3 linked regions of the Natronosporangium hydrolyticum genome follow. The main gene of each other region encodes a partner of the protein of the gene in region 2 in a complex. Links are inferred from orthologs where the notes say so. Each region holds a gene or a part of one and is shown on either strand. Other genes may lie near its edges. The genes, in order: rny, JQS43_RS08045 and JQS43_RS18025.

Region 1 (10,293 bases), 2.2 Mb from region 2 along the record:
TGTAGACGACATCCCCGGGCCGGATACCGGAGTCGGAGTCGGAGTCGGCGGCGAAGTGGACCAGGCGGCCGTCGCGGGCCCGGCCGGAGAGCCGGCCGGTGGCCTCGTCCTTACGTCCCTCCCCGACCGCGACCAACACCTCCACCTCCCGGCCGATCTGCCGTTGGTGGTCGGCGAAGGTGATCTCCTCCACCAGCGCCACCAGCCGCTCGTACCGCTCCTGGACGACCGCCTTGGGCAGCTGGTCGGGCAGCTCGGCGGCGGGCGTACCCGGCCGCTTCGAATACTGGAACGTGAACGCGCCGGCGAACCGCGACTCCCGCACCACATCCAGCGTCGCCTGGAAATCCTCCTCGGTCTCGCCCGGGAACCCGACAATGATGTCGGTGGTGATCGCCGCGTCCGGCATCGCCGCCCGGACCTTCTCCAGGATCGACAGGTAGCGCTGGGAGCGGTAGGAGCGCCGCATCGCCTTCAACACCCGGTCGGAGCCGGACTGCAGCGGCATGTGCAGCTGGTGGCAGACGTTCGGGGTCTCGGCCATGGCCGCGATCACGTCGTCGGTGAAGTCTTTCGGGTGCGGGCTGGTGAACCGGACCCGCTCCAGCCCGTCGATGCCGCCGCAGGCGCGCAGCAGCTTGCCGAACGCGAGCCGATCACCGAACTCGACGCCGTAGGAGTTGACGTTCTGGCCGAGCAGGGTCACCTCCAGCACCCCTTCGGCGACCAGCGCCTCGACCTCGGCGAGGATCTCCCCCGGCCGGCGGTCGCGCTCCTTGCCGCGCAGGCTGGGCACGATGCAGAAGCTGCAGGTGTTGTTGCACCCGACAGAGATCGACACCCAGCCGGCGTAGGTGGATTCGCGCCGGGTCGGCAGGGTCGACGGGAAGGTCTCCAGCGCCTCCAGGATCTCCACCTCGGCGGCCTGGTTGTGCCGGGCCCGCTCCAGCAGCACCGGCAGCGCGCCCAGGTTGTGGGTGCCGAAGACCACGTCGACCCAGGGCGCCCGCTTGACGATCTCGCCCCGGTCCTTCTGCGCCAGGCAGCCGCCGACCGCGATCTGCATGCCAGGGTGGCGTTGCTTGACCGGCCGCAGGTGGCCGAGGTTGCCGTAGAGCCGGTTGTCGGCATTTTCCCGGACCGCGCAGGTGTTGAAGACGACGATATCCGCCGGCTCATCCCCGACATGCCGGACATATCCGGCGGACTCGAGCATGCCGGAGATCCGCTCGGAGTCGTGCACGTTCATCTGGCAGCCGTACGTGCGGACCTCGTACGAGCGGGGTTCGGCGGTGGTGACGGTGCTCATCTCGGTTGTCCAACTCATCTCGGGTGTCCAGGCTACCGGCTATCCTGACCCGACCACGGCCCCCGCCCCCACCCCCGCCCCCACTCGGGCTGATCATGGACCTAGGTACATGATTCGGGCCAGTTTCCGTCCCCAACCCCATGGTCAACTCACGAGAGGAGAGCGGGCGTGGAGGCAGCGTTGCGGTCCGCCGCCGAGACGGCGCCCGGTTTCATGCCGCCGCACGAAGGGCTCGCCCTCTACCAGGCCGCGGTGCAAGCCGCCGCAACCAGCGGCCCGCTGCTGGAGATCGGCAGCTACTGCGGCAAGTCGACGATCTACCTCGCCGCGGCGGCCCGAGCCGCCAGTACCCGAGCCGCCAGTACCCGAGCCGCCAGTACCCGAGACACCGCCGCCCCGGTGATCACCCTTGACCACCACCGGGGCTCGGAGGAGCACCAGCCCGGTTGGGAGTATCACGATCCCGACCTGGTCGACCCGGTCACCGGCCGGATCGACACCCTGCCGGTGCTGCGCCGGGTGCTCGCCACCGCCGGCGTCGAAGACACCGTCACCGTCATCGTCGGGGACTCCGCCACCGTAGCCGCGATCTGGGCCACCCCGCTGGCGCTACTATTCATCGACGGCGGCCACACCGACGCCGCCGCCCAGGCCGACTACCACGGCTGGGCGCCACACCTGCGCCCCGGCGGCCTGCTCGTCATCCACGACGTGTTCGAGGACCCGGCCGACGGCGGCCAGGCGCCGTACCGGATCTTCCGCACCGCCCTGGACCGCGACGGTTTCCATCAGGTCGCGGCTACCGGCTCACTGCGGGTGCTGCAGCGCGGCGAGACCGTGCAGTCGGGCACCCCCGCCAACTCGGCGGCGGTCGGCCCGGCCGGCAGCTCGCCACCGTCGAAGACCGCCCGGGTCGCCGGCTCACCGGCCAGCGCCGCGTCGGCGAGCAGCACCGCACCGGCGGTCCAGGAGGTTCGTTCCTCCGGCCACACCGCCCGGTCCGGCACCACATAGCCGGTCCAGTACGAGCCGTCACCGCAGCGCAGCCGCTGCACCTGCCGGAGCAGCCGGCGAGCCGGACCGGAGCGCCCCACCGCCCACAGCGACAGCGCCAACTCGCAGGTCTCGGCGACGGTCACCCAGGGCCGGTCGGCGACGCAGCGGGCACCCCACTCCGCCACCACGAAACCCTCCCAGCCGGCGGCGAGCCGGGTCCGCGCCGGCTCACCCCGCAGCGCACCGCCGAGCACCGGGTAATACCAGTCCATCGAGTACCGGGTACGCGGCGAGAACCGCTCCGGGTGGGCGAGGATGGCGTGCCGCAGCGTGGCCGCGGCCAGCTCCCACTCGGGTCGGGGCTGGTTCAGCAGCCGCCCGATCGCCGCGGCGCACCGGAGACTGTGGTGGATGCTCGCCGATCCGGAGAGCAGCGCCTCACCGGCCGGGTCGCCGTCGACACCCCGGGCCCAGTCCACCTCGCCGCCGCTGGCCTGCAGCCCCAGGACAAACTCGACGGCGGCACCCAACGTCGGCCAAAGCCGCGCCAGCCACCGCCGGTCGCCGGTGGACAGGTAGTGGTGCCACATCCCCACCCCGAGGTACGCGGTGAAGTTGGCATCCCGGACCGGGTCGGTCACCCGATCGTCGCGGTAGCCGCGGCACCACGAGCCGTCCGGGTTCTGGGTGGCCACCAACCATTCGTACGCGGCGGCGGCCGCCGCTGGCCGGCCCGCCACATCCAGCGCCATCGCCGCCTCGACGTGGTCCCACGGGTCGGTCTCTCCGCCCGCCTCCCACGGGATCTGCCCGTCCGGCCGCTGCAGGCCCGCGATGTACGCCGCGGTCTGGATGATCATGCTCTGGTCGAGCACGCCGCCGGTGCTCACCCGGGCTCCTTGTGCGCGTACACCACCAGACTCTTGCCGAGCACCGGGTTGAGCAGCCGCTCCGTCCGCCTCGTCCACCATGGACCACGCAGGATGTCGTGGACGAGCAGTCGATGGTATGCCCGCACCGGCCACGCCCGGTCGGCCCGGTCACCGAACAGGCAACGCAGCCACCAGTACGGCGAGTGGAGCGCGTGGGCGTGGTGGGTGTGTTCCGGGACGAGCCCGACCCGCCGCAGCCGGGCCCGCAGCTGCCGCCCCCGGTAGATCCGGACGTGGCCGCCGGGGACCTGGTGGTACTCGGTGGAGAGCGCCCAGCAGATCCGCTCCGGCCACCACCGGGGCACGGTCACCGCCGCCACACCGCCCGGCCGAAGCACCCGGGCCAGCTCCGCCATCGCCATCTCGTCGTCGGGTACGTGCTCCAGCACCTCGGCGGCGACCACCACGTCGAACGACTCGTCCGGGAACGGCAGCCGCCGGACATCGCCGCGGACCGCCAGCGCCCCGGCGCCGGCCGGCACCTCGCCGGCCTGGCGCATCGCCGCCACCATGTCGCTGACCTCGGCCAGCGCGTCGGTGTCCCAGTCCAGGGCGACCACCGGCAGCCCCTGCCGGACCAGCGCGAACGCGTGACGGCCCTGGCCGCAGCCGATGTCGAGGGCCCGACCGCCCGGGGTGCCGGCCAGCCGGGCCGGGTCGATCGTCAGCACCCGGCCACCTCCCGGCCGGCGCGCACCCGCCGGTAGCTGCTCACCGTCCGGGCGGCGGCGGCGCGCCAGCTGAACGAGGCGGTGACCCGGGCGCGGCCGGCAGCGCCCAGCCGTTGCCGCAACGGCGGGTCGTCGAGCAGGCGACCGATGGCGGCGGCGAGCGCCGACCCGTCACCGGGGGGCACCAGCAGCGCCGCCTCCCCGTCCGGGCCGGCGACCTCCGGCAGCGCCCCAGCGGTGGTCGCCACCACCGGGGTGGCGCAGGCCATGGCCTCCACCACCGGCAACGAGAATCCTTCGAAGAGCGACGGCACCACCGCCACCTCGGCGCTGGCCAGCTCGCCGATCAGCGCGGTCTCGCTGAGCCGGCCGGTGAACCGGACCGCCCCGCCGAGGTCGTAGCGGCGCATCGCCGCGGCGACCGCACCGCCGGGCCGGGTGGAGCCGACCACCACCAGCTCGACCTGCCGCTCGGTGCGCAGCTTCGCCACCGCCTCCAGCAGCGGCACCAACCCTTTGAGCGGGACGTCCGCGCTGGCGGTGGTGACCAGCCGGCCGGGCACCCGGGGCGTCGCGGGGTCAGCCCGGAACCGGTCGGTGTCGACCCCGATCGGAACCACGTCGATCCGGTCCGGGGGCACGCTCAGGTGGGTGGTGATCTGTTGTCGCGACGCTTCGGACACGGTCACCACCCGAGGCAGCCGGCGGGCCACCCGCCGCTGCATCCGGGTGAAGGCGTACCAGCGGCGTTTCGACCAACGCCGCAGACCGGTGGCGGCCGCCAGCTCCAGCTGCCGGTCGATCTGGATCGGATGGTGAATGGTGGTCACCAGCGGCAACCCGAGCCGGCCGAGGCCGAGCAGGCCGTAGCCGAGCGTCTGGTTGTCGTGGACCACATCGAACCGATGCCGGTGCGCCGCCAGCAGCCGGCGCGCTCGCAGCGAGAAGGTCAATGGCTCCGGGAAACCCCCGGTCACCATGGTGGCGGTCTCCAGCACATCCACCAGGTCGCGGTACTCCCGCAGCGCGGGCCACCGGAACGGGTCGGGTTCCCGGTAGAGGTCGAGGCTCGGCACCGGGGTGAGAGTCACCGCGTCAACCAGCTCCGGATAGGGCTGGCCGGCGAAGACCTCGACGTGGTGGCCCAGGTCGCTCAGGGCCCGACTCAGCTGCCGAACGTAGACACCCTGACCGCCGCAGAAAGGGTTGCCCCGGTAGGTGAGCAGCGCGACCCGCAGTGGCCCGTCCTCCACTCACACCCTCCCCGATCCGGCCTCGCCGTACGATACCGTGCGCCGAGGATACCGTGAGGGGTCAGCGGGCGGTCTCGGTGGCGCGCAACTCCCGGACCACGGTCACCCGCACCTGCCCCGGGTAGGTGAGCTCCTCCTCGATCTGCTTTGCCACGTCGCGAGCCAGCACCGCCGCACCGATATCGTCGACCTGCTCGGGGTGGACCATCACCCGGACCTCGCGGCCGGCCTGCATGGCGTAGACCTTCTCGACCCCGGGCTTGCCGACGGCGATCTCCTCGATCCGCTCCAACCGGCTGATGTACGCGGACAGTCCTTCCCGCCGGGCCCCCGGACGGGCACCGGAGCAGGCGTCGGCGGCCTGGGTCAGGACCGCCTCGACGGTCTGCGGTGTGATCTCGTTGTGATGGGCTTCGATGGCGTGCACCACCTCGTCGGACTCCCCGTAGCGCCGGGCGACGTCAGCGCCGACCTTGGCGTGCGACCCCTCCACTTCGTGGGTGAGCGCCTTGCCGATGTCGTGCAGGAAGGCCGCCCGCTTCGCCGCCCGCGCCTGGGCCGGCTCCAACCGCAGCTCGCTGGCGAGCAGACCGGCGATGTGCGCGGTCTCGACCAGGTGCCGGAGCACGTTCTGCCCGTAGCTGGTGCGGTAACGTAGCCGGCCGAGCAGGGTCACCAGCTCGGGATGCAGATCGGTGATGCCCACCTCCAGCAGCGCCTCCTCTGCCGCCCGTTGACACAGCTCCGCGACGTCCTGCTGGGCGGCGGCGGCGACCTCCTCGATCCGGTGTGGATGGATCCGGCCGTCGGCGACCAGCCGTTCCATCGTCACTCGGGCCACTTCGCGCCGCACCGGGTCGAAGCAGGAGAGCAGCACCGCCTCGGGAGTGTCGTCGACGATCAGGTTGACGCCGGTGACTGATTCGAAGGCCCGGATGTTGCGGCCTTCCCGGCCGATGATCCGCCCCTTCATGTCGTCACTGGGCAGGTGCAGGACGCTGACGGTGCTCTCCGTGGTCTGGTCGCTGGCGACCCGTTGAATCGCCTCGGCGACCAGGTGACGGGCCCGCGCCTCGCCAGTCCGCCGCGCCTCGGCCTCCAGATCGCGGACAAGCACCGCCGCTTCCCGCTTGGCCTGCTCTTCGATGCCGGCGACGAGCTCAGCACGGGCGGCGTCCGCGGTCAGGCCCGCGATCCGTTCCAGTTCGGCGTGGACGGTCTGGTGGGCGGCGGCGAGCACGGCTTGTTCGTCGGCGAGCGCGCTGGTGTGCCGGGCCAGCTCCGCTTCGGCGGTGGCGAGCCGCTTCTCCCGCTCGGCCAGCCGGGTCGCCTCGTCGGCGTGGCGGCGTTCCCGCTCGTCCAGCCGGGTCGACCGGCGTTCCAGCTCGGCGGCCCGCTCCTTGAGCCCGGTGAGGCGTTCCTGCGCCTCGGTGGTGAGGGCGGCGACCTCGCGTTCGGCGCTGCGCCGGGCCGCCTCCCGCAGCTGCTCCGCTTCGCGTTCAGCCTGGCGGTGGGCGCGGGCCAGTAGCTCCTCGGCCTCGGCCTGGGCCTGGGCCTGGGCCTGGGCGGCGGCGTCGGCGCTGGCGGTCGCCGAGCGGGTCGCCGAAGGTGCGGTCGCCACGGCGTCGCTGCGCCCCCGCGGGCTCGCCAGCCGGGTGTCGAGGCGCCGGACGTACCGGACCCCCCAGCCAAGTGCCGTTACGACGGTGGCGCTGAGCGCTATCACCATCGTCACCAACGTCAACTCGACCGCGGTCATGGCGGTCTCCCTTCGCCCGTGGCGGCACCGTTAGGCGCCGCCGCCGCCGTGGAAGGTGACGAGACCTGCGTCGCCGCGAAGCTGACCGGCAGTGGACCGGGCCCCTGACCAGCGCGAACTACACGATCGGCGGGGCGCCGAGGCGCCCGTCGATCGCGCTCACCCGGATCATGGGTACACAACGCCGTCGTCGGCTCGGCTCGGCCGGCGACGGCGCTTCGGTACACTGATGTCTAACGATATCGACGGCGCCCCTCCCGACCGCCGAGTCGCGGGCGGGACGAGGCCGACGCATCATCCGACAGTTGTCGATGTGTTGCGCGGCACCTCTCAGAAGTGTTGCTCGACTGTTATCCGGTCAATCTTGCGCGGTTAGCTCCGCTATGGTCTGCCACATTCCTGTACTGGCGAGGCTAGGCCCAGATAACGATTTGGTCAAGGGGCCGAAGGGATCGACCTACATCGCTCGACTCGCAAACCAGGGCAAACTGCCGAGTATTTTTACGGTGAGTGTCGAAAGTGTTGCCCTTCGGAGAGGGTGGCCACGGGTGTGTATGTGGACCCCGGTGACGGGCACCTACTACGCCGGGGTCTCCGGCTCCCGATCGACGCTCTCATGCGGGTCACCGACGTCGGCTGCCCACGCGTCGGGGTCGAGGTGGTCGGCCACCTCCGCGGTCCGCTCGTCGGCGGCGAGCGCCTCTTTCACCACCCGGAACGCCAAACCGGGAGGGTAGCCCTTGCGGGCAAGCATCCCGACCAGCCGCCGCAGCAACGCCTGCGGCTCGCCGCGGGCGGTGCGAAGCTTGCGCGCCACCAACTCCCGCGCCGTCGCCAGCTCGGTTTCGGAGTCCAGCTCCGCCAACGCCTCACCAGCCGTCTCGGAGTCGACCCCGCGCCGCCGTAGCTCCTGCCCGAGCGCCCGACTGGCTAGGCCACGGCTGTGATGGCGGCTACTCACCCAGGCTCGAGCGAAGGCGGCGTCGTCGATCATGCCGACCTCGCTATACCGCGCCAGCACCTCCGACGCGACCTCGTCCGGGATGCCCTGGCGCTGCAGCGTCTGAGCCAGCTCGGCCCGGGTGCGGGGTCGCACCGCCAGCTGGCGGAGGCAGATCTCCCGGGCCCGCTCCGCCGGATCACGGACCTCCGGCGGATCACGGACCTCCGGCGGATCAGTCGACGACGGCTGCTGCTCCGCAGCCGCGCGAGGACGCCGGGCACGGGGCGGCGCCGCATCCCAGCCACGCCCCGTGCGCCCGCGACGCTTCCCGGTCACCGGATCAGAAGTCGACCGGCGGCAACGGCTGGCCACCCGTCTCGTCCGCGACCTTGCCGACGCCGAGCTTCTCCAGGATCCGCTTCTCGATCTCCGCGGCGACGTCTGGATTCTCCGCCAGGAACTTCCGGGCATTTTCCTTGCCCTGCCCGAGCTGGTCGCCGTCGTAGGTATACCAGGCGCCGGACTTCCGGATGATCGACTGCTCCACCCCGACATCGATCAGCGAGCCTTCGCGAGAGATCCCGCGACCGTAGAGAATATCCATCTCCGCCTGCTTGAACGGCGCGGAGACCTTATTTTTCACAACCTTGACCCGGGTCCGGTTGCCGACGACGTCGGTGCCGTCCTTCAGGCTCTCGATCCGCCGCACATCCAGCCGTACCGAAGCGTAGAACTTCAACGCCCGGCCACCAGAGGTGGTCTCCGGCGACCCGAACATGACGCCGACCTTCTCCCGGAGCTGGTTGATGAAGATCGCGGTGGTGCCGGAGTTGTTCAACGCCCCGGTGAGCTTGCGCAGCGCCTGGCTCATCAACCGGGCCTGCAACCCGACGTGGCTGTCTCCCATCTCGCCCTCGATCTCGGCCCGCGGCACCAGCGCCGCGACCGAGTCGATCACGATCACGTCCAACGCCCCGGAACGGATCAGCATGTCGGCGATCTCCAGCGCCTGCTCACCGGTGTCGGGCTGGGAAACCAGCAACGAGTCGGTGTCCACCCCGATCGCCTTCGCATAATCAGGGTCGAGAGCGTGCTCCGCGTCGATGAACGCGGCGTTACCCCCGGAACGCTGGGCGCTCGCCACCGCGTGGAGCGCCAGCGTGGTCTTACCGCCGGCCTCCGGACCGTAGATCTCGACCACCCGGCCACGGGGCAGGCCACCGACGCCGAGCGCCACGTCGAGCGCGATCGACCCGGTCGGGATCACCGCCATCTCGACCACCGGTCGCTCACCCAGTCGCATGACCGAGCCCTTGCCATACTGCTTGTCGATCTGCGCGAGCGCGAGCTCTAACGCCTTTTCCTTGTCGGGCACTGCTGCCATCGTCCCCGCTCCTGCCCCACTCTGATCACTCTTCGGTTTCTTCGCCACCCGGACACCGTAAGCGGTTGGTCCGACAAACGACAGGCAACCGGCCGCAGCCTGTGGATGGGCCGACCGTGGATGGGCCGACCTGTGGACAATAGCCGAACGTGCGTACGATAGCGCGGCGACGCGCCGACCAGCGAGCAGGAGTCGGGTCACTCAGCGAAGCTTCGAGGGCACCCGATCGGGATAGGCCGCCACCACCGCCCGCCACACCTCGCCGGCCGCCACCCCGGCGCCCAGCGCCTCGGTGATGGTCCGGCCGCCGAGCTGCGACAACACCTGATCACTGGCCACGCTCGCCGCGTAACCGGGGCCGAAGACCTGCTCCAAACGGTGCCAGAAATCGCTCACCCTCACCCGTACAGCCTCTCACGCACCGGGCGCAGCGCCAGCGCCAGCGACGGCACCGCGGCGATCGCCGCCAACAGCGCCAGCGTGGGGTAGCCCGCCCAGGCCACTACCAGCCCGGAGAGCGCCCCACCCGCGGCGCCGGCCAGGCCCATCACCAGGTCGGAGAGGCCCTGCGCAGACGGGCGGAGATCGTCGCCCACCGACTCGCTGAGCAGCGTCGAGCCCGCCACCATCGTGCCGGACCAGCCCAGCCCCAGCAGGAACAACCCGACCGTCAACTGCGCCGAATGATGCCCGGCGGTGCCGGCCACCGCACAGGCTGCCAGCAACACCCCGATCCCGCCCAGAATCACCCGCCGCCGCCCGTACCGGTCGGTGAGCCAACCGGTCACCGGCGCGAAGGCGAACATCCCGGCGATGTGCACGCTCAGCACCACCCCCACGATCCGCAAGGTGTGCGCGTCGTCGTGGCCAGCGTCGAGGATGTGCACCGGCGTCATCGCCATCACCGCGACCATCACCAGATGGCCCACCGCCATCGCGGCGACCCCCAACCGCGCCGCCGGCTGCGCCACCACCGCCGCCCACGCCGGCCGCACGCCCACCTTGCCGGCTGGGCTCGGCGGTTCGCCGTGCATTCGCCGGGCCAG
Region 2 (10,061 bases):
CCGTTGGAGGTCTCGAAGGTGTTGCCGTGCATCGGGTCGCACTGCCACACCACCTGGTGGCCGGCGGCGGTGACCTTCTGCACGATCGGTGGCAGCGCCTCCCGGACCCGCTGGTTACCCATCCGGGCCACCAAGGTCAACCGACCGGGGATGTTTTCCGGGTTGAGCTTCTCGCACAGCTCCACCGCCTGCTCCGGCGTGCAGCCGGGGCCGATCTTCACCCCGATCGGGTTGGCGATCCGGGAGATGAAGTCGACGTGGGCGCCGTCGATCTGCCGGGTCCGCTCCCCCACCCACAGGAAGTGTCCGGAGAGCCCGTACGCCCGGCCGCTGGCGGCGACCCGGGTCAGCGCCCGGTCGTACTCCAGGGCGAGCGCCTCGTGGGAGCAGAAGATCGTGACCGTCCGCAGCGCCTCGTCGTCGGTGAGGCCGCAGGCCTGGATGAACGCCAGCGCCCGGTCGATCTCCCGGGCGATCGCCTCGTAGCGCTCGCCGGCGGGCGAATCCCGCACGAAGCCCTTATTCCAGGTGTGCACGGCGTGCAGGTCGGCGAGGCCGCCGGCGAGGTAGGCGCGGAGCATGTTCATTGCGCTGGAGGCGTTCGCGTACGCCCGGACCATCCGTTGCGGATCGGCGACCCGGGCCTCCGCGGTCGGCTCCAAAGAGTTGATCATGTCACCGCGGTAGACCGGCAGGCCCAGCGCGTCGGTCGGATTCGACCGGGGCTTGGTGTACTGGCCGGCGACCCGGGAGACCTTCACCACCGGCAGCGAGGCGCCATAGGTCAGCACCACCGCCATCTGCAGCAGCGTGCGGGCGTTGGCGAGCAGATGGGGCTCGGTGTTGTCGGCGAAGGTCTCGGCGCAGTCGCCGCCCTGCAGCAGGAACGCCTCCCCGGCGCAGACCATCGCCAGCCGCTCCCGGAGCTGGTCGACCTCGTACGGCGCGACCACCGAGGGGACGGTGTCGAGGACCCGGCAGACATCGGCGACGGCGGCCTGGTCGGGCCACGGTGGGGTCTGCGCCCGGGGTAGCTCCCGCCAGGTGTCCAGGCCCAGCGCCTTGGCTTCGGTCGGGTCGGTCGCGGGGCGGGCGACCGCGAAGACCGGGGACTCGACCCCCGGGTGAGAGAACTCATGCCACTGGCGGCTCATGACTGACAAGCCTACGGCGAGTCACTGGCTCCGCCATCACCGAGCCCACCCTGTTCCGCCTACTGGGCGATGATCACCGGAGACCACCACCGGAGGGTACGGGCCCGGCCCCGTACCCTCCGGTGACATGACCGATGACCGAGGGCGGCCACCGGTATCGCCGGCGGCCGGTGCCGCGCTGCGTTTCTTCTGGGGCCCGATGGACTGCGGCAAGTCGACGCTGGCGCTGCAGCTGGACTACAACCACGCCCGGCAGGGCCGGCGAGGGCTGGTGCTGAGCACCTTCGACCGGGCCGGCCCGGCTCAGTTGTCGAGCCGGATCGGGCTCAGCCGCGAAGCGGTCGAGGTCACCGCGGAGCTGGACCTGCGGGAGCTGGTCGCCGGGCAGCCGGCCCCGGTGCACTACCTGATCTGCGACGAGGCGTCGTTCTACACCGTGGCGCAGGTCGAGCAGCTGGCCCAGCTGGTGGACGAGGCGGAGATCGATGTCTACGCGTTCGGGCTCGCCACCGACTTCCGGGCCCGGATGTTCCCGGGAGCGCAGCGGCTCTTCGAGCTCGCGGACGAGGTTTCGCGGCTGCAGGTCGAGGTGTGGTGCTGGTGCGGCCGGCGAGGACTACACAACGCCCGGATCGTCGACGGCGTGGTCGCCCGGGAGGGGGCCCAGGTGGTGATCGGCGACACCGACGGCGACGGAGTTCGCTACCAGGTGCTGTGCCGGCGCCACCATCAGCGGGGGCAGCTCGGGCCCGCAGGGTAGTCTCGCCGCCATGACTACCGTCTTCGACGTAGAAATCGACGCACTCACCGGCGGGTCGGCCGAGCTGTCACAGTATCGGGGCCGGGCACTGTTGGTGGTCAACGTCGCCTCCGAGTGCGGCCTCACCAACCAGTACGCCGGGTTGCAGGCGCTCTGGCAGGCCTACGCCAGCCGGGGGTTGGTGGTGCTAGGAGTGCCCTGTAACCAGTTCGGCGGCCAAGAGCCGGGCAGCGCGGCCGACATCGCCGAGTTCTGTGAGCGGAACTACGGCGTCAGCTTCCCCATGACCGCGAAGGTGGAGGTCAACGGGGCTGGCCGGCATCCGCTCTATCAGCAGCTGGTGACCACCGCCGACGCGGCGGGCCACACCGGTGATATCCGGTGGAACTTTGAGAAGTTCCTGGTGGCGCCGGACGGTTCAGTGGCCGGCAGGTTCGACCCGGGCACCGAGCCGGACGCCCCGGAGCTGGTCGCCGCGATCGAGAAGGTGCTACCGAACTGACCTCGGGTTTGGCCCGGCCGATCACGCTCGTGGTCGGCCGGGTCGTTAGCTCTTGGTGGCGGCGGCGAGTTCCCGGGCCCGGTCCCGGGCGGCCTCCAGCGCCGCGATCAGCGCCGCCCGCACCGCGTGCCGTTCCAGCTCCCGGATCGCCGAGATGGTGGTCCCGGCCGGCGAGGTGACCGCCTCCCGCAGCCGCACCGGATGCTCGCCGGAGTCGCGCAACATCACCGCCGAACCGACCGCGGTCTGCACGATCAGGTCGTGCGCGACCTGCCGCGGCAGGCCCAGCAGGATCCCGGCGTCGGTCATCGCCTCCACCAGGTAGTAGAAGTACGCCGGGCCGGAGCCGGAGAGCGCAGTCACGGCATCCAACTGGCTCTCGGGCAGTCGGATCGTCCGGCCCAGCGGGGTGAACATCTCCTCGGCGATGGCCAACTGCTCGCCGGTGGCGTGCGGACCGGCCGCGATCGCGGTCATCGCCGCGTCCACCACCGCCGGAGTGTTGGTCATCACCCGGACCACCGGTGTGCCGGGGGCGAGCCGCTCCCCAAAGAAGCTGGTGGGCAGCCCGGCGCAGAGCGAGAGCACCAGCTTCTCTGGCGGCACCTGCGGCCCGAGCTCGGCCAGCAACGCCGGAGCGTCCTGCGGCTTCACCGCGATCGCCAACACCGCCGCCTCGGTCACGGCGGTGGGGTTGTCCACCATCCGGATGCCGTACCGCTCGGCCAGCTCGGCAGCTCGTTCCGGGCGCCGGGTGGTGCCCAGCAGCCGGTCCGGTGGCCAACCGGCCCGCAACAAACCGGCGAGCACCAACTCACCGATCTTGCCGGCTCCGATCACCGCGACCGTGTGCACCCCCGGCGCCATTACCCACTCCTTCAGGTCGGGTCAGCTACTCAGCCGAAGAAGACCTCGGCCTCGGCGTACCGCTCGATCGGAACCGTCTTCAGCTCGGCGGTCGCCTCCGACAGCGGCGCCCGGACGATGTCGGTGCCGCGTAGCGCCACCATCTTGCCCCAGTCGCCGTCGTGGACGGCGTCGATCGCCTGCAGCCCGAACCGGGTAGCGAGCACCCGGTCGAAGGCGGTGGGCGTGCCGCCGCGCTGGATGTGCCCGAGCACCACGGTTCGCGACTCCTTGCCGGTGCGCTCCTCGACCTGCTCGGCCAGCCACTGGCCGATCCCGCCGAGCCGGACGTGCCCGAACGCGTCCCGCTCCTGGTTCTGCAGCACCATCTGGCCGGTCAGCGGGGTGGCGCCCTCGGCGACCACCACGATCGGCGAATATTCGGTCTCGAACCGCTTCTCGACGTACGCGGCGACCTTCTCCACGTCGAACTGCCGCTCCGGCAGCAGGATCACGTTGGCGCCGCCGGCCATGCCGGCGTGTAGGGCGATCCAGCCCGCGTGCCGGCCCATCAGCTCGACCACCAGGCAGCGGTGGTGGCTCTCCGCGGTGGTGTGGAGCCGGTCGATCGCCTCCATGGCGATGTTGACGGCGGTGTCGAACCCGAAGGTGTAATCGGTCGCGTTCAAGTCGTTGTCGATGGTCTTCGGCACCCCGACCACCTGCACGCCCTGGTCGTAGAGCTTGGCCGCAACCCCGAGGGTGTCCTCGCCGCCGATCGCGACCAGCGCGTCCACACCCTGCTCGGCGAGGTTGGCGGTGATCTTCTCGACACCGCCCTCGATCTTGAAGGGGTTGGTCCGCGAGGAGCCGAGGATGGTGCCTCCCCGCGGCAGGATCCCGCGTACCGAGCTGACATCCAACGGCCGGGTCAGGTTGTCCAGCGGACCCCGCCAACCGTTGCGGTAACCCACGAACTCGTGGCCGTACTCGGTGATCCCCTTTCGGACCACCGCCCGGATCACCGCGTTGAGGCCAGGGCAGTCACCGCCGCCGGTGAGCACGCCGATTCGCATGACGCTCGTCCTTCCCACAGGGTTGTCGAAGCTCAGCGGCCCGGCGCTGCGCGGGCGCTGAGATCAGGCCTTACATGTCGGCCCCGGCTGGCGACGGCCTCATTGCCGGCCCGGGGCGGGCCGTACTCGTCACCTTATCGCCACTGGCCTGGTCCGGGTTCGCGCGCCCCGGTCATGGCGCGCCAGCGCGCCAGATTGTGCCGGGCGTCCACCAGCGCGTCGTGGCGCCCCGCCTCGGGCGCGGGCAGCTTCGGCCGTTTCAGGTCGTCCCAGAGTTGGCGGAGGTCCTTGGTAAACCGGGGAATCTCCCGCGGCAGCTGTGGCATGGCCCCCCACAGTTGCGCCAGCACGACGTGGTCGTACGCCGCGTACCAGGCCCACAGCTCCAGCTCCTCGCCCGAGTCGCGGACCGGCTCGGTGAGGAACTCCCACAGTTGATCGCGGATCTCGCGCCGGGAGCGCCAGGCGCGGTCGGCGGGTGATGGCAGCTTCGCGAGCACATTGCGGCGCACCCAGGGCACCGCCGCGGCGGCGTCGAACTCGGTGGAGACCGCATAGAACTCCCGGCCGAACTCGTCCACCACTCCGATCGAGACCAGGTCGACCACGCGCCCGTCCTCGATGAACTCACAATCGTAGAAATACCGGTAAACCATCCGGACCATCATCACCCATCGGCGCCACCGCGGGCGAATCGCGGCGCCCGGTAGCGCGTCGTAGCGGACCGGGCCAGCCAGCCTTGGCAGCGAACTACTACCCTCGCCGCATGACTCGTGACACCCGGTCGCCCCGTCGGCCGCAACCCAGGAGCGCCGGAGCCCGCTCCGTGGCCGGACCCCGACTCTGGGAGGATAGACAGTCGTGGAGGTAAATTTCTCGCCAGATGGCGGCGGCGACGCGCTCGCCGGGGTGGAGATGTTCGCCGGCCTCAGCCCGGAGGCCCGGCAGCGGGTGATCGCCGCCGCGGTCCCCCGCACCTATCGCAAGGGCCAGGTGCTGTTCCATCAGGACGATCCGGGCGACTCGCTGGTGGTGCTCCGGCGCGGCGCGGTTGCCGTCTATCTGATCGCGCCGACCAACGAGCGTGCCCTGCTGTCGGTGGTACGCCCTCCGGATGTGCTCGGCGAGGTGTCGTTGCTGGACGGCTCGCCCCGCTCCGCCTCGGCCGAGGCGATCGAGGACTGCGCTGCGCTGGCGTTGTCCCGCGCCGCCTTCCTCGACCTGGTCCACTCCCATCCGGTGATCCTGGACGCGGTAATGCGCGCCCTCGGCGGGCTGATCCGCCGGCTCACCGAACAGAACGCGGACCATGTCTTCCTCGACCTGCCCGGCCGGGTGGCCAAAGCGCTGGTACGGCTGGCCGGTGACAGCCAGGCGGCGATGGTCACCATCGAACTCAACCAGAGCCAGCTCGCTGAGATGGCCGGCGGTTCGCGCCAGAGCGTGAACCAGGCGATCGGCTCGTTCTCAGCCCGTGGCTGGCTGCGCACCGAAGGCCGCCGGATCATCGTCACCGACCTACCGGCGTTGCGCCGGCGCGCGGGTATGACCGCTTGACCACCCGGGCCGGGGCATCGGTCTAGGCGTTCGACCCGCCGCCGTCAGGGCCGGCCCAGCCGGAGGTGTCCGGCCGCGGGTCACCGCTGCCGGGCTCGGTGACCGTGCCGTTGGCCTGCAACGACGCCAGCGTCCCGGCGTCGACGTCCACCATCGCCCCCGCGTCGTGCGTCGTCCCTGCCGAGTCCGTCCACGAACGCTCAAGCTTCACGTAAACCATACTTTCTCCGCTCCGTGTAATAGATGGTCAGCGGCCGGACGATGACCGACCCCCGCGCCAATCGAGGCTAGCCAGGTGGACGGCTGAGTGATACCTGCCGAGCGGCCAATGTCTGGTGGCCGACAGACGGGGTTCCGACAGTTTGCCCGAGACGGCATACTCGTCAAAGTGGTTTGCCCACGGTGTTCCCGAGCCGTCACCGACGATGACCGATTCTGCGGCGGTTGCGGCAGCGCACTTACCGACTCCTGCCGGCAGTGCGGCCGACCGTTGCGCCCGGGCACCGCGTTCTGCACCGGCTGCGGCCAGCCCCGCGACGAGCAACCGCCCAGCCGACCGAGCACCGAGGACCGCCGGCGGGTGAGCGTCCTCTTCGTTGATCAGGTCGAGTCCACCAGGTACGCCGAGCAGGCCGATCCGGAGCTGGTCCGGCAGTTGCAGAGCCGCTTCTACCAGGTCGCTCGTACCGTGGTCCACGAGCACGGTGGCGTGGTGGAGAAGTACATCGGCGACGCCGTGATGGCGTTGTTCGGTGCCCCGATCACCACCGAAGCTGACCCGCTGCGCTGCGTGCGCGCCGGCCTGGAGCTGCAACGGCTGCTGCTCGACCTCGCCGCCGAGCACGGTGAAGAGTTGCGTTACCGGGTGGGCATCGCCACCGGGGAGGCGCTGGTGGACATCGCCGCCGCCCGCGACGGTGGGCAGGCGATCGTCGCCGGCGACGTCGTCAGCACCGCCGCCCGGATCGAGGCGATCGCGCCGCCGGGGGGCGTGCTGGTGTGCGGGAACACCCAGGCCCAGACCGCGACCACCATCCGGTACGAGCCACACGCCGCCACTCAGCTTCGGGGACGGTCGGCGCAGACCGAACTCTTCCTGGCGGTGGCACCGGTCCAACGCCGGCCAGACGGTGGTGAGCCGGACGCCACGCCGTTGGTGGAGCGGGAGCACGAACTCGGCCTGCTCGCTGGCGCACTGCAACGGACCGTGACCGGCCAGACCGCCCAACTGGTCACCATCTTCGGGCAGGCCGGGATCGGCAAGAGCCGGCTGGTGCGGGAACTACGCCGGCGGGCCGACCGGATCGCCGGTACCGCGGTGACCTGGCACGTCGGCAACTGCCCACCGTTCGGCCAGAACGTGACGTACGCCGGCCTCACTGACATCGTCAAGGCCCAGGCCGGCATCCTGGACAGCGACTCGCCGCAGACCGCCCGGCAGCGGTTGGACCGCGCGGTACGGCAGGTGGCGCAGGGTGCGGAGGCGGACCGGCTGATCGAGGCGTTGCGACCGCTGGTCGGCCTGCCCGGTGCCGGACTTCCGGCCGAAGAGGCCGAGTCGGCGTGGCGGCGGTTCCTCATCCGGCTGGCCCGCCACCGCCCCACCGTGCTCGCCTTCGAGGACCTGCACTGGGCCGACGAGTCCATGCGCCGGTTCATCGAACTGCTCGCAGCCGCCGCTCGAGAGGTGCCGCTGCTGGTGTTGACTACGGCGCGGCCCGAGTTGGTGGAGCGGGACGCCAGCTGGGCCGGCACGATCACCGGATCGTTGACCATCACCCTGCCACCGCTACGCAGCGACGGCATGGCCGCGCTCTGCCGGCACATGCTCGGCAAAGCGTTCTTCACCGCCGAAGCGTTACGCCCGCTGGTCGAACTCGCCGACGGCAATCCGCTCTACGCCCAGGAGTACGTGCGGATGCTGGTAGAGCGCGGTGCGGTCGCCGCCACCCTACTGCCTGGGCAGACCGACACCGGTCTGAACAACGAGCAGCTTCCGATGCCCGAGAGCGTGCACGGCGTGATCGCCAACCGGGTCGATCTACTCGATCCGGCCGACCGGGCGGTGCTCCAGGCGGCTGCGGTGGTGGGCATGCAGTTCTGGCCGGGCGCGGTCGCCGCGGCCCTCGGCCGGGCCGCCGGCTCGGTCGAACGGTCGCTGCGCCGGCTGGAGCAGCGCGAATTCATCATCGAGCAGCTAGAGTCCACGATGGCCGGTGAGGGCGAGTTTCGGTTCCAGCACGTCCTGGTTCGCGATGTCTGCTACCAACGCCTCCCCCGTACCGAGCGGATCGCCCGGCACGAGCGCACCGCGGACTGGCTCGAAACCGTGTGGCAGCGCCACGACACCGACCTGGCCGAGGTGCTCGCCCATCACCGGTGGGCCGGTCACGAGATCGCCCGATCGCTCCGGATGCCCGTCGGCCGCTACGCCCTAGCCGCCCGGCAGGCGCTCTACCGCGCCGCGAAGCACGCCTACGCCCTGCACGCGCTCGACGCGGCCGCCCGGCACATCGCCCGGGCGCTCTCGCTCACCACGGACGACCCGGCCGGCTCCGCCGCGGATGCCGACGGCTTGGCGGCCGAGACCGAGCGGCTCCGGTTCGAGCTCTTCGCCGCGGAGATCGATTTTTACCGCGACCGGCACAGCTTCCTCGCTGGCGACGGCGCCAACCAGTTGCGCATCCTCGCCGAGCGGCTGAACGACCTCGCCGAGCAGGGGGCCCCGGGCGAGCCAGCGGCCGAAGCGGCCAGGGCCTACACCCTGCTCGCCCAGGAGGCCCGAATGCGCGCCGACCGCCACACCGGCTTCGAATTCCTGCACCGGGCGATCCAGCTCTCCGAACCGTTGCCGGACGACGCCACCAAGGTCGACCTCTACATCGAACTGGGCCGGCTTTATATGCTCAGCTACGAGATCGAGCCCGCGATCACCGCCGCCGAGAGCGCCGCGGTGATCGCCGACCGGCTCGGACTCGCCGAGGCCGCCGCGAGCGCCCGGATCACGATCGCTACCGCCCGTTACGAGGCGGGAGACGGCGGCGCCCTGCAGGTACTCCGGGAGATCACCGAGCAGTGCCGGCGCGACCAGATGGTGACCCTCCGCCGAGCCCTGCGCAACCTGTCCCACCTGGTCCGGGAGGAGGGCGACTGGCGCGCCTCCCAGGCGCTGTTCGCCGAGTCGCTCCAGCTCGACGGGCCAGGCGGCTACAACGCCCTGACCGACCACTCCGGGGAACAGATGCGGGCCTACTTCACCGGCGACCTGGATCGGATTCGGCAGATCACCGAGGTCGCCGCCGCCGGCCACTGGGAGGATGTGGACGATGTCGGGGTCTGCCTGGCGGCGCTGCGGCTCGACGCCACCGCCGCCGACACCGTCGCGGCCACGCTGCAGCTGGCTCGGGAGACCGGCTATCAACGGTCGGTCTGGGGGGCGCTCTCGGCCGCCGCACTGTACCGGGCGATGCTCGGTCAGCTGGCGGAGGCGGCGGAGCTGTTGGACGAACTCATCGAGGGCTGGGGCGCGGTCCCGGTGATGGCCAGCGGGCAATGGGTCAACAAGGCGGCGGTGGCGGCCGCCCTGACCGGGCGAAGACCGGCCGCGGCGTTCGCCACCCGGCTCCGCGCCCTGCGGCGTACCCGATGGTGCGAAGCGGCGCTCCACACCGCGGAGGGGGCGCTGGCCCCCGATGACCTGGCCGCTGGTGAGGCGCACCTGGCCGCCGCCGAGGTGCTGGCGGAGATCCCGTCGGTCCCGGACCGGATGTTGGCCCTGGCGCTGGCCGCGGCGGCGTTGCGCCGAGCCGACGACGAGGCGCGACTCGCGCTCCTGCGCACCGAACTCCTCGACTTCGCGCAGCCGAAAGGCACGCCGGGCTTGCTGCGGGTAGCCGGAATCACCCCCGGCTAGCGTCGGAGCTGCCAGCGCCGGGCGCAGCTGAGCTAGCGCCCCTGCGGCGCCAAGTGTCCGGACGACGGGTCTTCAGTCACCGACTCGTCCGCCTGCTCACCACGACGCTGGGCCCGCTCCTGGGCCGCCTTGATCTTCTGGGCGTAGACATCGACGTACTCGCGACCGGAGAGCTCCATGAGCTGGTACATGATCTCGTCGGTGACCGCGCGTTCCACGAACCGGTCCCCGGACATCCCGGCGTACCGGCTGA
Region 3 (10,329 bases), 2.2 Mb from region 2 along the record:
AATACTCATACATGTCGAACGTGTATTCGTACTGTGCGGCTCTCACTGTGTGTTGCGCCACCTCATCTCGGCCAAGATCCTTCAGGAGGAGTTCAAGGTCGGTCTTATGGCGCGTGATGATCTCCTGCCGGGCCTCGACCGGATAGGTGGCATCAATGCCCCAAGCTCCGGCAGTTCCCGGCTCGTCCACAAAGACATTCTCATTTACGTCTTCGATGTAGGTGGCGATGATGGCCGCGACCGGCTCTCTGATTGCCGAGGGCATCAGGTCACCGCCCGGCCTCGGGTCGACGGCGTTTAGCCCATAGACGATCTGCTCAGCAATCAGGACGGCGCGTTCATCGGATGGGTCCCCGACAACGGAGGCCTCCAACATCCGACCCAGGGCGGCGTGGCCCGGGTTGTGCTCACTCCAGTCGTTGGCCCACCCACTCGGGTCACGCAACGCGAAGGGGTCGCCGAAGTCGGCGAACCACTCGCGCTCCGTGAGCAGGTGTTGCAGCCGCGGTAGGCGCTGCTCGTAGATTTCGTTACCGTCCCGATCGAGGATTGGGTTCCCCTCGTCGTCGGTGAGCAAGGCGAACGCGTCTCCGCCTTCATAGGTTCCGGTCAGGACAGTCTTGGCAGCCTCGGGATTGCGTTCTAACGCACTCATGAGCCCGTGCATCGGGTCGAAGCCGGCGATCGCTTGCGGATCGTCCCACTCACCGCTCCAGTCCAGCCGGACCCAGTGATTGGTGTCGGTGCCCAGGAACGGATCGAGCCCGGCGAGGTCGTGGATGCTGGTCCAGACCCCGCTGCCGCCATGCGCCATCTCGAACTCGATCATGTCACTGCCGATCCGGTCTAGGAAGTGCTGATCGTAGTCGCCGTGGTGCAGCAATGGACCCAGCAATTGGTAGCCGTAGACCTCCGGCACGCCGTTCGCCCACTCACCGCCCAATTCGAAGGTAGCTTTGCCTGCTTCCTGCAGCCCATCGATCCAGTCAGGGCCTAGTGTTCCGTGATCCTGTTTGCGTTACTTTGAGTTGTCCGCTACGAGTTGCTTGACGTTGGTCTCGGTCCAGCGGACCTTGGCGAGGATCTGGCCGGCGGTGGCGGTCCATACAAACGGCTTGGCGTCGGTGTTCCAGTGTTCGACGTAGGCGCGGATACGGGCGATCAGGGCGTTGACCGAGGTGAACGTGCCCCGCCGGATGGCCTGCCTGGTGATGAGCCCGAACCAGGTCTCGATCTGGTTGATCCAACTCGATCCGACCGGGGTGAAGTGCAGGGTGACGTTCGGGTTGCGCTCCAGCCATGCCTTCACCTCGGGGGTGGTGTGGGTGGACAGGTTGTCCAGCACGACGTGGATCTGCTTGCCAGCGTGCGGCTTGACCGCCTTGCGCAGGAACGCCAGGAACGCCTCGCCGGTGCGGCGCGGGTAGCAGCCGGCGGTCACCTGCCCCGTGCCGACATCGAGTGCGGCGAACAGGTTCGTGGTGCCGTGCCGGACGTAGTCGTGGGTGCGTTTCTCGGTCAGCCCGAAGTCGATCGGCAGCATCGGCTGGGTACGGTCGAGCGCCTGGACCTGCGTCTTCTCGTCGATCGACAGGACGACCGCTCCGGCCGGCGGGTCCAGATACAGCCCGACCACGTCGGCGACCTTCTCGGCGAACCGTGGATCCTTCGACAGCTTGAACGTGCCCTGCAGGTGCGGCTTGAGGTCATGCTCACGCCACAGCCGGGCCACGTAGTGCCAGGACACCGGCACACCCTCAGTCCGCCTGATGTAGCCGGCCATCTGACGACTCGACCAGTGCGACAGCCCGGTTTCGGCCGGTGGACTGGTCCGGCTCAGCGCCAGGATCCGGGCACGCACCCGGGCGGGCACCTGTTGCCTGGGCCCGCCCCGCTTTTGCTCCTCCAGACCCGCCAGCCCTTCGGCCTCGTACCGACCCACCCAGCGATCCACAGTAGGCAGCGACACGCCAGCCAACGCCGCCACGTCCTTGCGCCTTCTTCCCTCGGCCATCCACAACACGATCCGAGCCCGGGTCGCGACCGCTCCGGACACGTCCCGGCTGTTGATCACAGCCCGAAGCTCGGCGGTCTGTTCCTGCGTCAACTCCACCCCACCAGCATCGACCACCGACATCACAACCGAGTCAACGACACATCAAGATAACGCTAACAGGATCACGAGACACTAGTAGGTACGCTGCTCACCAGCATCCGTACGCACGCGTCCACGATCTCCCCCAACTCAATCCATCTGAGCAGCAGGAGGTTCTCTTAACGTGCGAAGCTTTGAAAAGTAGATCGGAAATGCTGCTATGGCTACTCCGGTTGCTCCCAGCCACAGAGCAGCTCCGAGGCCAGCGTACTCTCCAATGAATCCCGCCAGCGCGGCCCCTCCGGAAAGCGACCCAACGATCAGCATCCTTGTACTGGCAGTGACACGACCCAGTAGACGATTTGGTGTTACGGTCTGACGCAGCGTGACCATAAGGACATTAGTCAATCCTACGCGATATCCCAGAATAAACCACGCCGAAGAGGCAACCAGGTGCATGAGGCCCGGAGACACGAAGGGGACAAGAAAGGCGGCCGGTCCGGCAATTCCGCCGACCATCCATAGCGCTCGGCCAAACCCAACGACATCAACCAATCGCCGAGCGGTCGCAGCTCCGGCCAGCCCTCCCGCACCTCCGGCTGCCAACAGAAACCCTAGTTCAACGCTACTTAAGCCATACTCGCGAAAGACGACTGGCATTATGATAATAAGCATATATGTCGCAAAGTTCAACAGAGTGCCCATAGCCACCATGACACGCAGATAGCTATTGGCTATTACGAAGGTGACCCCGTCTCTCACCTGCTGGAAAATGCTTTCCTTCTTCGCCGCTGATGGCCCGCGTCCATCTCCCCTAACTCTGAGCAACAGTAAGCCAGACGCCACGTGGCTAAAGGCTGTTAGGAGAACTGTCGCCGGTGCAGTTACTAGCTGAACCAAAGCACCACCCGCTGCCGGGCCAGTAACGCTTGCCCCCGCTTCCCAGCTAGCCAGTTTCGAGTTCGCAGACACTAAGAAACGTCGGTCAACCAGCTCAGGAAGGAAACTCTGGGCCGAGACGTCGAAGAGTACCGTTGCAACACCGAACACAAAGACAACTACCAGCATCCAGCTTATGGAAAGCCACCCGTACCACCCAGCCACTGCTATATAGAGCAATGCAGCGCCACGAGTAAACTCGGCGCCGATCATAAGACGGCGCCTGTGTAAGCGATCAGCCATCACCCCGGCCGGAAGGCTCATTATCAACGTGGAAACTGTCGCAGCTACCCCCACCAATCCAGCTTCTATGGGCGATGCCTGCAATGTGAGAACAGCCACAAGAGGTATTGCAATGTAACCGACCTGAGTGCCGGCCTTGCTAACCGCCCAAGCTAGAAAGTATATGCCGAATGGCCTATTTCTAAGAAGCGAGGCCGATGCCTCTCGGCCAACTCTATCATTCTGTTCTGTGTGCACTGAAGTGGATTCCTATTGGTTTGTCGCGCGAATCTGCTCAGCAATCTCACTTAGCTCGTCATCACTCGCAGGAGGGCCGTCATGAGAAGATACGTAGCCTTGGTAGGTGTCGAAGGTCGTTTTGACATTCGAATGAATCGGCCTCCAACGATCCTTAAGCTCCGCTGTTCCGTGTAGTGGAAATAGCTTTGCGTGCAAATGGTCGACTCCGTATCCCTCGTAGACTATTGCTGTCCGTGCTACATCGGGGAACGCCGTGTCGAGTAGCTGGGCTACCTCAACGGCGGCGAGTTGGAGCCCAGCGGACACTTCGGCGGGCGCTGTTGCCACGTAGCTGGTGTAGTGTTCGATTGGAATGACGACAGTTGCTCCTGGAGTGTTGGGATAGATGGAGAGAAAGGCCACGTAATTCGCGGAACGCCAAATCATCTTCGCCTGACGTTCACCCATCGCAATCTCGCAGAATATACAGCCATTCATAAGTTGACCCTGTCTCGGAATCCTAGTGTTCCGTGATCCTGTTTGCGTTACTTTGAGTTGTCCGCTACGAGTTGCTTGACGTTGGTCTCGGTCCAGCGGACCTTGGCGAGGATCTGGCCGGCGGTGGCGGTCCATACAAACGGCTTGGCGTCGGTGTTCCAGTGTTCGACGTAGGCGCGGATACGGGCGATCAGGGCGTTGACCGAGGTGAACGTGCCCCGCCGGATGGCCTGCCTGGTGATGAGCCCGAACCAGGTCTCGATCTGGTTGATCCAACTCGATCCGACCGGGGTGAAGTGCAGGGTGACGTTCGGGTTGCGCTCCAGCCATGCCTTCACCTCGGGGGTGGTGTGGGTGGACAGGTTGTCCAGCACGACGTGGATCTGCTTGCCAGCGTGCGGCTTGACCGCCTTGCGCAGGAACGCCAGGAACGCCTCGCCGGTGCGGCGCGGGTAGCAGCCGGCGGTCACCTGCCCCGTGCCGACATCGAGTGCGGCGAACAGGTTCGTGGTGCCGTGCCGGACGTAGTCGTGGGTGCGTTTCTCGGTCAGCCCGAAGTCGATCGGCAGCATCGGCTGGGTACGGTCGAGCGCCTGGACCTGCGTCTTCTCGTCGATCGACAGGACGACCGCTCCGGCCGGCGGGTCCAGATACAGCCCGACCACGTCGGCGACCTTCTCGGCGAACCGTGGATCCTTCGACAGCTTGAACGTGCCCTGCAGGTGCGGCTTGAGGTCATGCTCACGCCACAGCCGGGCCACGTAGTGCCAGGACACCGGCACACCCTCAGTCCGCCTGATGTAGCCGGCCATCTGACGACTCGACCAGTGCGACAGCCCGGTTTCGGCCGGTGGACTGGTCCGGCTCAGCGCCAGGATCCGGGCACGCACCCGGGCGGGCACCTGTTGCCTGGGCCCGCCCCGCTTTTGCTCCTCCAGACCCGCCAGCCCTTCGGCCTCGTACCGACCCACCCAGCGATCCACAGTAGGCAGCGACACGCCAGCCAACGCCGCCACGTCCTTGCGCCTTCTTCCCTCGGCCATCCACAACACGATCCGAGCCCGGGTCGCGACCGCTCCGGACACGTCCCGGCTGTTGATCACAGCCCGAAGCTCGGCGGTCTGTTCCTGCGTCAACTCCACCCCACCAGCATCGACCACCGACATCACAACCGAGTCAACGACACATCAAGATAACGCTAACAGGATCACGAGACACTAGTTCGTGCGGGCCGGGAGTGTAAGAACCGGCCTGGTCGTAGCTGCCTCGGTGAGTGGTAGCGGTGGCGAGCGCAACTCCGAGGCCCTCCTGAATCTTGGCCAGCGCAGTCTCCCACCGCTCCTGCTCAGCCGGGAGTTGCCGACCGTCCCGGGTCATGACCGACAGGTTTGCACGGATCTGCAGAAACTCAGCCGGGGTGAGAGTGCTGAGAAACGCTGCGAACGCTGGATCGTCCGCGTGATGCTCGAGCAGCTCCGCAAACTCCTCCACCTGCTCTATGGTGGGCACCTGGGTGGGGTCGGCAAGCGCCGCGGCCAGCTCCGCCGCGATCTCGGGTGCGACGATCGCGTCCCATCTGGCGGCGAAGAACCCCCACACCCCGGTCGCTGGAATCAGCCCCGCCTCGCGCGCCAGCTGCAGGTTCTCGGCGGTCGGGCCACGGCGCAGCATCGCGACCGCCTCATCTTCACCCTGGTCGATGTAGAGTTGATAATCCGAGCGCCACTCGAGCTGCAGCCGTTCCCGTTCCCGTTTCAATTCCATGGCGTGCGTGGCATTGTTGGGGTCGAACGGCACCCATGAGGGACCGGTCCGGACCATCCACGAGCCCGGTTCAGTCCCCGGCCACCGACCTTCCAGGTCGGCGACTCTCCTGTTGAACTCCTCGACCCTGCCTGCCCAGTAGCGGACCGCCAACGCCGCCCACATGAGCGCCTCGCTCGCTTCCTGGATTCGCCGTTTGAGTGGCAATGGCGCGGAGACCAGCTCGGCGGCGCCCATGCCCTCCCAATGGCGGTTGGCCGGGCCGAAGGCTCGATCGGTCATCTGCTCATGATCGGTCGCCTGTCCTGCGAGCCGTTCAAACGCCTGCGCGCGAGCTTCCAGCGCAGTCGAACTCGCAGGATGGCGCTCGATCGGTCCAATCTGCTCGCGAGAAGCCATCGCTGCCCCCACACCCAGCCGGCAGGCATCCCCAGCCAGCCCCCTCTATCCGTACTGGACTTCGATGGTAGACGATGGCGGCAAGTCCCGGGAGGGTGGCGCGGCCAGAACTCAGTGCGGGCCGATGGTGGCGACCGAGAAGTCGCCGGCGAGCAGCTGCTCGGCAAGCTCGTTCACCTCGGCCCGGGTGACACCGTCCACTCTGGCGAGGAGCTCGTCAACCGGCAGCGGCCGCTCGTAAAGCAGCTCCCCCTTGCCGAGCCGGCTCATCCGGCTGCCGGTGTCTTCCAGGTCGAGGACCACGCTGCCGGCGAGCATGCCTTTACCTCGGGCCAACTCCTCGGCGGTGATGCCGTGCCGGGCGGTCTGCGCGAGCTCCGCCCGCACCAGGTCGAGCACCTCGTCGACCTTGCCCGGCGCGCATCCGGCGTAGACACCGAAGGTGCCGCTGTCGGCGAGTAGCCCGGTGAAGGAGTAGATCGCGTACGCCAGGCCGCGCTCCTCCCGGATGCGTTGGAAGAGCCGGCTGGACATGCCGCCGCCGAGCACATTGTTCAGCACGCCGAGGGCGAACCTGCGCTCGTCGCTGCGGTGCATGGTGGGTCGGCCGAGTAGCAGGTGCGCCTGTTCGGTGTCCTTGTGCCGGGCAACGGTGCCGGGTTGCCCGACTGGCGGGCTCGGGTGGCTGGCCCGGACCGGCGCCGGGTTACTCGCGGCGCCGTCCAACACGGTGCCGGCCACCGCCTTGCGGACCAGCCGCACCACCTGCTGGTGGGAGAGGTTGCCGGCGGCCGCGACGACGATCGACGGGGCGAGGTAGCGGCGCCGGTAGAACCCTTGGATCTGCCGGCGGCTCATCGCCCCGATGGTCTCGGTGGTGCCGGCGATCCGGCGCCCGAGCGGAGTTTCACCGTAGAGCTGCTCGGTGAAAAGTTCGTGCACCTCTTCGCTGGGTTCGTCGTCGTGCATGGCGATCTCTTCGAGGATCACCCCACGCTCGGTCTCCACGTCCGGCGCGGCCAGCACCGAGTCGGTGATCAGGTCACAGATGACGTCGATCGCCAACGGCAGGTGCTTGTCGAGCACCCGCGCGTGGAAGCAGGTGTACTCCTTGGTGGTGAAGGCGTTGGTTTCGCCGCCCACCGCCTCGATCGCCGCCGAGATCTGCAGCGCGCTGCGGCGGCGGGTGCCCTTGAAGAGCAGGTGTTCGAGGAAGTGGGAGACCCCGGACAGGCGGGGCGTTTCGTCCCGGGAACCCACCGCCACCCACACCCCGAAGGCGACGCTGCGGGTGGCGGGGACCGCCTCGGTCAGGATCCGCAACCCGCTGGGCAACACGGTCCGGCAGATCGTGCCCCCGAGCGGGTCGTCGGTGAGGGTTTCGGTGCGCGCCGCCCGCCGGGGCGGTCGGCGCGCAGATGTGTCAGTCATCGGCGCGGGTCAGCGCCGGCGACGCCGCCGACGGCGCTCGCCGTCCTCGTCGCCGTCGCTGCCGCTGTCGCCGCCGCTGTCGCCGGTTTCGGCGGCGTCCCGCCGCGGGCCGCGGTCGCCGCTGTCTTTCTCGCCACGGCCACGGGGGCCACGGTCCGAATCGTCGCGCCCGGCGGGCCGCTCGCCGCCCGAACCGTTGCCGGCGGGGGCGGGCTGCCCGTTGCTCGCCGGCGCCTCGGTCGTCTCGGCGCCGACTTTGTCCAGGTAGATCTTGCCGCGGCCGTCGATGTCGGCGATCTGGACCTCGACCTTGTCGCCGACGTTGAGGAAGTCCTCGACCCGCTCTACCCGCTTACCTTCGCCGACCTTGGAGATGTGCAGCAGGCCGTCCCGGCCGGGCAGCAGCGAGATGAAGGCGCCGAAGGCGGCGGTCTTCACGACCGTGCCCAGGAACCGGTCGCCCACCTTCGGCAAGGTCGGGTTGGCGATGGCGTTGATCTGCTCGACCGCGGCGTCCGCGGAGGGCCCGTCGGTAGCCCCGACGTAGATGGTGCCGTCGTCCTCGATGGAGATGTCGGCGCCGGTCTCGTCCTGGATGGCGTTGATGGTCTGGCCCTTGGGCCCGATCACCATACCGATCTTGTCGACGGGAATCCGGACCGTGGTGACCCGCGGCGCGTAGTCCGACATCGGCGCCGGCTCGGCGATCGCGCCGGCCATGACGTCCAGGATGGTCAGCCGGGCGTCGTACGCCTGCGCCAGCGCGCTGGCGAGCACATCCGACGGGATCCCGTCGAGCTTGGTGTCGAGCTGCAACGCGGTCACGAACTCGCGGGTGCCGGCGACCTTGAAGTCCATGTCACCGAAGGCATCCTCGGCGCCGAGGATGTCGGTGAGGGTGACGTAGGCGGTCTTCCCGTCGACCTCATCCGAGATCAGCCCCATCGCGATGCCGGCGACCGGCGCCTTCAGCGGCACCCCAGCATGCATCAGCGCCATCGACGAGGCGCAGACCGAGCCCATCGAGGTGGAGCCGTTGGAGCCCATCGCCTCGGAGACCTGCCGGATCGCGTACGGGAACTCCTCCCGGCTGGGCAGCACCGGGATCACCGCCCGCTCTGCCAGCGCACCGTGGCCGATCTCCCGCCGCTTCGGCGAGCCGACCCGGCCCGTCTCCCCGGTCGAGTACGGCGGGAAGTTGTAGTGGTGCATGTAGCGCTTGGTGTTGTTGGGCGCGAGGGTGTCGATGGTCTGCTCCAGCCGGAGCATGTTGAGGGTGCTAACGCCGAGGATCTGGGTCTCGCCCCGCTCGAAGAGGGCCGAGCCGTGCACCCGCTGCGGCAGCACCCCGACCTCGGCGGTGAGCGGCCGGATGTCCCGCGGCCCACGGCCGTCGATGCGCACCTCGTCGCGCAGCACCCGGGCCCGGACCTCGGACTTGGTCAGCGACCGGAACGCCGCGCTGACCTCCTTTTCGCGCCCCTCGAACTGCTCGGCGAGAGCGGCGAGGGTCTCTTCCTTGAGTCGGTCGAGCGCCTCCTCGCGCTCGCTCTTGCCGGCGATCCGCAGCGCCTCCGCGAGCCGACCACGGGCCGCCGAGGCGACCGCCTCATAGACCTCGTCGCTGTAGTCGAGGAAGATCGGGAAGTCGCCGACCGGCTTGGCGGCGACCTCCGCCAGCTCGCTCTGGGCCCGGCACAGTTCGCGGATCGCGGGCTTGGCCGCCTCCAGGCCACCGGCGACGACCTCCTCGGTCGGCTTCGGCGCCCCGGCGGCGATCAGCCCGACCGAGTGCTCGGTCGCCTCGGCCTCCACCATCATGATCGCCACGTCGCCGTCGGGCAGCGTCCGCCCGGCCACCACGATGTCGAAGGTGGCGCGCTCCAGCTCCTCGCGGGTCGGGAACGCCACCCACTGCCCATCGATGTGGCCCATCCGGGTAGCGCCGATCGGCCCGGAGAACGGCGCCCCTGAGAGCTTGGTCGACATCGAGGCGCCGTTGATCGCGACCACGTCGTACGGGTGGGCGGGGTCGAGCGCCAGGATGGTGGCGACGACCTGCACCTCGTTACGCAGCCCGTGGGCGAAGCTCGGGCGCAGCGGCCGGTCGGTGAGCCGGCAGGTGAGGATCGCGTCCTCGCTGGGTCGGCCCTCCCGTCGGAAGAACGAGCCGGGGATCCGGCCCGCGGCGTACATCCGCTCTTCGACGTCGACAGTGAGCGGGAAGAAGTCAAGATGCTCTCGCGGCGACTTGCTTAGCGTGGTGGCGGAGAGCACCACCGTGTCGCCCAGGGTCACCGTGGCCGAGCCGCCGGCCTGCCGGGCGAGCCGCCCGGTCGAGAAGACGATCTCCCGGGTGCCGAAGGCGCCGTTGTCGATCACCGCCGTGGCGTGATGCGGGCTTAGTTTTTCATTCATTTGGTTCGAAGCTCCTTGCTCGTCGGGTCGACGACCGCGGAGCCGGGCGTCCGGTCTTCGATTGAAGCGCCCGGGAGTCGGCGGCGACGCCGCCGGCCCGGGAGCCACTACCGAGGACCGGTGCGCCGATCGGCTCCTCGTGGTCGCCCCACCCGTTCAGATATGAGTCGGGGAGCAGCCCCAGGCCGCTCCCCGTCTGGTCATCGCCGAAGTCCGAGCCGGTCGCGCAGGGTGCGGTACCGGCCGACGTCGACCTTCTGCAAGTATCCCATCAGCCGGCGGCGGCGGCCGACCAGCAGCAACAGGCCGCGGCGGCTGTGGTG

The links.
Region 1: JQS43_RS08045 (region 2) and rny share a complex: the UniProt entries of both Bacillus subtilis proteins name them as parts of the possible RNA degradosome complex. The link is inferred for Natronosporangium hydrolyticum from one-to-one orthologs.
Region 3: JQS43_RS08045 (region 2) and JQS43_RS18025 share a complex: the UniProt entries of both Bacillus subtilis proteins name them as parts of the possible RNA degradosome complex. The link is inferred for Natronosporangium hydrolyticum from one-to-one orthologs.

Annotation. Positions count from the first base shown.
Region 1 is NZ_CP070499.1:3,955,923-3,966,215, forward strand. What follows is about bases 4,572-7,562. They hold rny (ribonuclease Y), read right to left. Parts: upstream 6,921-7,562; coding sequence 5,223-6,920; downstream 4,572-5,222. Other genes in these bases: JQS43_RS17725 (glycosyltransferase family 4 protein), read right to left, coding at 4,572-5,161; JQS43_RS17735 (regulatory protein RecX), read right to left, coding at 7,501-7,562. Also shown: tRNA (N6-isopentenyl adenosine(37)-C2)-methylthiotransferase MiaB, read right to left, coding at 1-1,309; JQS43_RS26345 (prenyltransferase/squalene oxidase repeat-containing protein), read right to left, coding at 2,098-3,195; JQS43_RS17720 (class I SAM-dependent methyltransferase), read right to left, coding at 3,192-3,908; more of JQS43_RS17725, read right to left, coding at 3,902-4,571; more of JQS43_RS17735, read right to left, coding at 7,563-8,199; recombinase RecA, read right to left, coding at 8,204-9,247; JQS43_RS17745 (DUF3046 domain-containing protein), read right to left, coding at 9,449-9,649; JQS43_RS17750 (MFS transporter), read right to left, coding at 9,646-10,293. UniProt on the Bacillus subtilis protein: Endoribonuclease that initiates mRNA decay. Initiates the decay of all SAM-dependent riboswitches, such as yitJ riboswitch. Involved in processing of the gapA operon mRNA, it cleaves between cggR and gapA.
Region 2 is NZ_CP070499.1:1,779,739-1,789,799, reverse strand. What follows is about bases 2,326-5,084. They hold JQS43_RS08045 (6-phosphofructokinase), read right to left. Parts: upstream 4,339-5,084; coding sequence 3,313-4,338; downstream 2,326-3,312. Other genes in these bases: JQS43_RS08040 (polyadenylate-specific 3'-exoribonuclease AS), read right to left, coding at 4,473-4,994; proC (pyrroline-5-carboxylate reductase), read right to left, coding at 2,462-3,283; JQS43_RS08055 (glutathione peroxidase), read left to right, coding at 2,326-2,416. In the rest of the region: JQS43_RS08065 (class II 3-deoxy-7-phosphoheptulonate synthase), read right to left, coding at 1-1,154; JQS43_RS08060 (thymidine kinase), read left to right, coding at 1,282-1,914; more of JQS43_RS08055, read left to right, coding at 1,925-2,325; JQS43_RS08035 (Crp/Fnr family transcriptional regulator), read left to right, coding at 5,254-5,895; JQS43_RS08030 (hypothetical protein), read right to left, coding at 5,918-6,115; JQS43_RS08025 (adenylate/guanylate cyclase domain-containing protein), read left to right, coding at 6,284-9,808; JQS43_RS08020 (lysophospholipid acyltransferase family protein), read right to left, coding at 9,841-10,061. UniProt on the Bacillus subtilis protein: Catalyzes the phosphorylation of D-fructose 6-phosphate to fructose 1,6-bisphosphate by ATP, the first committing step of glycolysis.
Region 3 is NZ_CP070499.1:4,014,188-4,024,516, forward strand. What follows is about bases 7,303-10,329. They hold JQS43_RS18025 (polyribonucleotide nucleotidyltransferase), read right to left. Parts: upstream 10,007-10,329; coding sequence 7,598-10,006; downstream 7,303-7,597. Other genes in these bases: JQS43_RS18020 (M16 family metallopeptidase), read right to left, coding at 7,303-7,588; rpsO (30S ribosomal protein S15), read right to left, coding at 10,207-10,329. Also shown: JQS43_RS17990 (hypothetical protein), read right to left, coding at 1-919; JQS43_RS17995 (IS630 family transposase), read right to left, coding at 1,019-2,113; JQS43_RS18000 (MFS transporter), read right to left, coding at 2,246-3,514; JQS43_RS18005 (HIT family protein), read right to left, coding at 3,527-3,964; JQS43_RS18010 (IS630 family transposase), read right to left, coding at 4,042-5,136; JQS43_RS18015 (hypothetical protein), read right to left, coding at 5,171-6,040; more of JQS43_RS18020, read right to left, coding at 6,269-7,302. UniProt on the Bacillus subtilis protein: Involved in mRNA degradation. Catalyzes the phosphorolysis of single-stranded polyribonucleotides processively in the 3'- to 5'-direction. Necessary for competence development in Bacillus subtilis.